One region of the Burkholderia sp. MSh2 genome, then DNA from elsewhere that is predicted to be linked to it. Evidence: predicted binding sites of a transcription regulator. Region 1 holds the regulator's gene; the other holds the start of a gene.

Evidence for each region. Region 1 encodes sigma-54, which starts transcription at its own class of promoters, with help from an activator protein. Its sites were predicted from a motif close to TGGCANGNAANCTGCTTT; they were not measured.
Region 2: the regulator sigma-54 is predicted to act here: its motif matches at 1,315-1,332, upstream of atzF (allophanate hydrolase).

The regions. Positions count from the first base shown of each region.
Region 1 covers NZ_JPGM01000082.1:16,311-19,516, reverse strand. The annotation lists gene lptB (LPS export ABC transporter ATP-binding protein) at 1-575, shown strand, start outside; gene GQ57_RS34155 (RNA polymerase factor sigma-54) at 736-2,238, shown strand; gene hpf (ribosome hibernation-promoting factor, HPF/YfiA family) at 2,398-2,757, shown strand; gene GQ57_RS42515 (hypothetical protein) at 2,761-2,955, opposite strand; gene GQ57_RS34145 (PTS sugar transporter subunit IIA) at 2,954-3,206, shown strand, end outside.
Region 2 covers NZ_JPGM01000011.1:5,026-8,231, forward strand. The annotation lists gene atzF (allophanate hydrolase) at 1-1,280, opposite strand, end outside; gene GQ57_RS08140 (rhodanese-like domain-containing protein) at 1,724-2,047, opposite strand; gene GQ57_RS08145 (protein-L-isoaspartate O-methyltransferase family protein) at 2,062-2,718, opposite strand; gene GQ57_RS08150 (hypothetical protein) at 2,823-3,080, opposite strand; gene hemN (oxygen-independent coproporphyrinogen III oxidase) at 3,172-3,206, opposite strand, start outside.

The DNA.
Region 1 (3,206 bases):
ACGCGGGCGAGATCTCGCTGAACGGCAGCTCGATCAGCCTGCTGCCGATCCACAAGCGCGCGTCGCTCGGCCTGTCGTACCTGCCGCAGGAAGCGTCCGTGTTCCGCAAGCTGACCGTCGAGGAAAACATCCGCGCGGTGCTCGAGCTGCAGCACGGCGAAGACGGCAAGCGGCTGTCGAAAGACGCGATCGCGTCGCGCACCGAGGCGCTGCTCGACGAACTGCAGATCGGCCACCTGCGCGAAAACCCCGCGCTGTCGCTGTCGGGCGGCGAGCGGCGCCGCGTCGAAATCGCGCGTGCGCTCGCAACCAACCCGAACTTCATCCTGCTCGACGAACCGTTCGCCGGCGTCGACCCGATCGCGGTGCTCGAGATCCAGAAGATCGTCAAGTTCCTGAAGCAGCGCAACATCGGCGTTCTGATAACCGATCACAACGTCCGCGAAACGCTCGGCATCTGCGACCACGCATACATCATCAGCGACGGCTCGGTACTCGCCGCCGGCGCGCCGAGCGAAATCATCGAGAACGAAAGCGTACGCCGCGTGTACCTCGGCGAGCACTTCCGCATGTAACCCTCCTCGTGGCTGGTGCACCCCGCCCGGCATGGCCGCGAAGCGGGGCCGCGTCCCGCTTCGCGGCCATGCCCGCGGCCGGGCGGCGCGCCGCGCGTAATCGCGGATGGCTCAACGCGCCTGGGTCGTGGCAAACTGCCGGTATGACTCCCTCCTCGCCATGAAAGCCAGCCTTCAACTCCGCCTGTCGCAACACCTGGCGCTGACGCCCCAGCTGCAGCAGTCGATCCGGCTCCTGCAGTTGTCGACGCTCGAATTGCAGCAGGAAGTCGCGATGGCCGTCGCGCAGAACCCGCTGCTCGAGAACGACGACGAATGGATCGCGAGCCCGCTGCGTGTCGCAGCGGACGGTTCGCTGATCGCGCAGACGCCCCCCGCCCCGAACACCGAACCGGCTGCGACGAACAGCAGCACGTCGAGCGAGCGCGCCGAGCGCGACGAGCCGGCCGGCGCGGACGAATACGACGGCTATGCGTCCGGCGACGGCAACGACGGCCCGCAATGGAATCTCGACGAATTCGGCCGGTCGAGCGGCGCGTCCGACGACGACGACCTCCCGCCGCTGCAGGTGCAGGAAGCGGCGACGTCGCTGCGCGACCACCTGTCCGCGCAGTTGCGCGTCACGCAGGCCGGCCCGCGCGATCGCGCGCTCGTGATGTTCCTGATCGAATCGCTCGACGACGACGGCTACCTGACCGCCACGCTCGACGAAGTGCTCGCCGACCTGCCGCCCGAGCTGGAGATCGACTGCGACGAGCTGAACGCCGCGCTCGCGCTGCTGCACAGCTTCGACCCGCCCGGGGTCGGCGCGCGCTCGGCCTCCGAATGCCTGAAGCTGCAGTTGCTGCGCCTCGATCCGTCCCCGACGCGCACGCTCGCGCTCGAGATCGTGTCGCAGCATCTCGAGCTGCTTGCCGCTCGCGACTTCACGCGCTTGCGTAAGCACCTGAAGGCGAGCGACGACGCGCTGCGCGACGCGCATACGCTGATCCGTTCGCTGGAGCCGTTCCCCGGCGCCGCGTACGGCAAGGCCGAGGCGGACTACGTCGTGCCCGACATCATCGTGAAGAAGGCCGGCCAGGGATGGCTCGCGGAGCTCAATCCGGAGGTCGTGCCGCGCCTGCGGATCAACAACCTGTACGCGAACATCCTGCGCAACAGCCGCGGCGATCCGTCGGCCGGCTCGCTCAAGCAACAGCTCCAGGAGGCGCGCTGGCTGATCAAAAACATCCAGCAGCGTTTCGACACGATCCTGCGTGTCGCACAGGCTATTGTCGAGCGTCAGAAGAATTTCTTTGCGCACGGCGAAATTGCCATGCGCCCCTTGGTTTTGCGGGAAATAGCTGATACGCTGGGCCTACACGAGTCGACTGTCAGCCGTGTGACAACCGGGAAGTACATGCTGACCCCCTTCGGGACGCTTGAATTTAAGTACTTCTTCGGATCTCACGTCTCGACCGACACCGGTGGCGCCGCCTCGTCGACCGCCATCCGAGCCCTGATCAAGCAACTGATAGGAGCTGAAGACCCAAAATCGCCGCTTTCGGACAGCCGCATTGCCGAGCTGCTGGCAGAACAGGGTTTCGTGGTCGCGCGCCGCACGGTTGCCAAATATCGCGAAGCCCTCAAGATCCCGGCAGTGAATCTGCGCAAGTCTCTTTAAGCCTGCTGCCTGCCCGGCGGCAGGCGTGTTCCGGCCACCGCGCATACGGGGAACAGGGCCGGGCGACTTGTCCGCGATATGCCGCCTCGTGCGGCACGGGCAGGTCGACCGGAGCGCCGCCACGATGCGGCCGGGTGGTCACTCGCTTGGAGAAGCACTATGAACCTGAAGATCAGTGGACATCATCTCGAAGTCACGCCTGCAATTCGCGAATACGTGATCACCAAGCTGGACCGGGTGCTACGGCATAGCGATCAGGTGATCGATGGCACTGTGATCCTCTCGGTCGACAACCACAAGGAAAAGGACAAGCAGCAGCGCGCGGAAATCAATCTGCATCTGAAGGGCAAGGACATCTTCGTCGAAAGCGCAAACGGCAACCTGTACGCGGCAATCGACTTGCTGATCGACAAGCTGGATCGCCAGGTCGTCAAGCACATGGAGCGCCTGCAAACGCATGCGCACGATCCGATCAAGCTTCAACCGTCGATCGACCAGATCGAACTGCCGCCGCAATAACCGTTACTGCAACACGCACGCCGCCCGGTTCGCCGGGCGTTTTTTTTGCGACTTCGCGCCGCGGTGCAACCGGTCCGACCGTGCCGCGCCACGCACGCGGCTGTGCTCTATAATGTCCCGGTTATCGCCGGGGGGGCGTTGAGTGCGGTAGCTGCCTTGCAGGTTGCCGATTCCGAATGCCTTGATATCGCCGAACATGGAAAATCAGTCTGCCGCCGCAAGGAGACCCCAGGCCGTCCAATCGCCTGCCAACATGAATCGCCTAGCCAAAATCCTGCCCATAGAGAACGTCGTCATCGACCTCTCGGTCACCAGCAAGAAACGCGTGTTCGAACAAGCCGGGCTGATGTTCGAGAATCAGAACGGCATCGCCCGCAGCACCGTCACGGACAACCTGTTCGCGCGCGAGCGCCTCGGCTCGACCGGCCTCGGCGAAGGTGTCGCGATTC
Region 2 (3,206 bases), on a different contig from region 1:
ATCAGCGTGATGCCGAACGGCAACCCGTCGTCGCGCAGGCTGGCCGGCACGGCGACCGCGCTCCAGTCGAGCAGGTTGACGAAGTTCGTGTATTTGCCGAGGTTGCTGTTCAGGCGGATCGGATCGGCGAGCAACGCGTCGACGCGGTAGTGGGTCGGTGCGGTCGGCACCACGAGCGCGTCGAATGGCGCGAGCAGCGCGTCGGCTTCGCGCTTCAGGTCGGCGAGGCGGTAGAGGCCGCCGAACGCGTCCGCGGCGGAGAATTCGCGCGCACGGAAGATCACGTCGCGCACGACCGGGTGAATGTCCGCCTCGTGCGCGGCCGCGAATTCGCGGATGGCCGCATAGCGCTCCGCGACCCACGGCCCGTCGTACAGCAGCGCGGTCACGCGGTCGAACGGCGAGAAATCGATCGGCACGCAGGTCGCGCCCTGCGCCTCGAGCTGCGCGACCGCTGCCGCGAACGCGCGCTCGGCCGCCGTGTCGCCGAAGAACTCGGGCGCGGCGGGAATCGCGAAGCGCGGCGCGTCGGGCATGCGCCACGCGGCGGCGGCGGGCGGCGCCGCGCGCGACAGCCCGTCGGCCAGGTCGAGCGCCGCGGCCACGTCGTAGACGCGCAACGCGTCTTCGGTCGTGGTCGCGAACACGGATACGCAGTCGAGCGTGCGGCAGGCCGGAACGACGCCGGTATTGCTGAGTGCGCCGCGCGTCGGCTTCAGGCCGACGATGTTGTTGAGGCCGGCCGGCACGCGGCCGGAGCCGGCAGTATCGGTGCCGAGCGCGAACGGTACGATCCCGCGCGCGACGACGGACGCCGACCCGGCGCTCGATCCGCCCGAGATGTAGTCCGGATCGAACGCGTTGACCGTCACGCCATACGGCGAGCGCACGCCGACGAGGCCGGTGGCGAACTGGTCGAGGTTGGTCTTGCCGATCACGATCGCGCCGGCCTGCACGAGCCGCGCGACGACCGTCGCATCGTGGGCGGGCGTATAGGCGAACGCCGGGCATGCGGCGGTCGTCGCGAATCCGGCCGCGTCGATGTTGTCCTTCGCCGCGAACGGTACGCCGTAGAGCGGCAGCGCGCGCCGGTCGCCGCCAGCCGCGGCGAGTCGTTGCGCGAGCGACGCCAGTTGCGCGTCCAGTTGCGCGCGCGTCGCCACGGAGATCCAGGCCGGATCGGGTGCCGCGAGCGTGTCCAGCAGGTCGCGGAGCAGGGTTTCGGGCGTGGCGCCCCGGACATAGGCATCGAGCCAGTCCGCAATCGTCCATCCTCGCATCTCGTATTCCCTCTTGTGTACAAGTTCACGAGGCAACACAAGAACCGTGCCAGAGCATCGGGAATGGGCGCCGTGCCTTGCGGCGCAAGGCGTGCAGGGTGACGGGGCGGCACGCGGCGCCGCGTTCGCCGCACGCATCTGGCGCGGCGCGATGCGCGATTCGGGGGCGTGCGGTCGAGCATGGTGCGTGCGCGGCACCTCGACGGATGGCGTCGGCAGCCGGCCGGTTGCGCTCAGGGGGCGGCGAGCGTGGCCGGGAGGAGGGGGAGGCGCGTCAGGCGGGCGACGTGCCCGCGCTCGTGCGGGCGTGCGTCAGCGATGCGGCCGGATGGCGGCGACATGCCCGGCCGGCGACGACGCGTGGCGGCACATGGTGCGCGGAAATGAAAACGGGCACGCCATGCGTGCCCGTTCGGCGAATCGGTCGGGTGCGACCGGAACGGTCAGTAACGTGGTACCGACGGATCGACGTCGCGCGACCACGCGTCGATTCCGCCTTGCAGGTTGTACAGCTTCGTGAAGCCGCGCGATTCGAGGAACATCGCGACCTGTGCGCTGCGCATCCCGTGATGGCACACGCAGACGATTTCGGCTTCGTCGTCGAGCTCTTCGCTGCGCGCGGGAATCTGCTGCATCGGGATCGACACGCTGCCGGCGATGTGCGCGGTGGCGATTTCCCAGGGCTCGCGCACGTCGAGCACGACCGGCGCGGGGCGCGCCGAATCGCCGAGCCATTGCGCGAGCATCGCGGGCGTCAGGATCTGCATGGAGGCTCCGCCGCTCAGAACTTGAAGCGCGACGGCTCGATCGCGTTGACGAGGTGGTTGACGTAGGTTTCGAACACGTCGGCGACGCGGTACTGCTTGTCGTCGATGCGCGTGATGATCTGCGCCTTCATCACCGGACGGCCGCCGACGAATGCCGACAGGCGGCCGCCGACCTTCAGCTGTTCGAGCAGGTCCTGCGGCACGACGGGCAGGCCGCCCGCGACGCAGATCACGTCGTACGGCGCCTTGCCGGCCCAGCCGCGCGAACCGTCGCCGAGCACGACTTCCGCGTTGGTCACGCCGTCGTTGCGCAGGTTGTCCGCCGCGAACTTCGCGATCGCAGGATCGATCTCGACGGCCGTCACGTGCTGCGCGCGATGCGCGAACAGCGCGGCCAGGTAGCCCGAGCCGGCGCCGATCACGAGCACGTTCTCGTGCTTCTTGACCGCCAGTTCCTGCAGCACGCGCGCTTCGACGCGCGGGAACAGCATCTTGCTGCTGCCGCCGGGCAGCGGCAGTTCGAGGTCGGCGAACGCGAGATCGCGGTATTCGGCCGGAACGTAGTTCTCACGCTTGACGATCGACAGCAGGCCCAGGACGTCCAGATCCAGCACGTCCCACGGCCGGATCTGCTGTTCGATCATGTTGAAACGCGCTTTTTCGATATTCATGGTGTGGTCACGCAGCCTGGTCGGCCATCAGCGGGGATAGATAAACTCCACGATTGTACCAAACAGGGCGGCGGCCGAGCCTTCAGGCGGCCTGCAACAGACCTTTATCCTCTGCTCTTCTTGATCTGCGCCTCGAATGCGAGGTCGAGCTTGCTCGCCTTGCGCGGCTTTTTGGGGCCGAATTCGTCGACGAACCTGACGAACTCGTCGAGCGGCAGCGGCTCGCTGCGCTTCTCGGTGGTGCCGCCCGAGCGGTCGACGAGATAGAAAAGGCCGCCCGCCATCGCGACGGCCGCGAACTGCGGGTTGCCGGAGCGGGTCTTCAGGCGTTCGACCGCGTGGGTCGCTTTGGTGGTGCGCATCGTGCGGGTTCTGGCGTAGCGTAGCCCCACACTGTATCAAACCGGCCGCGCGCGTGCGGCCGGCGCGGGCCCGGCGGGGCCCCTGGCGGCCCTAGACGGTGCGCGAGTAGCGCTGCTGCGAGGTCT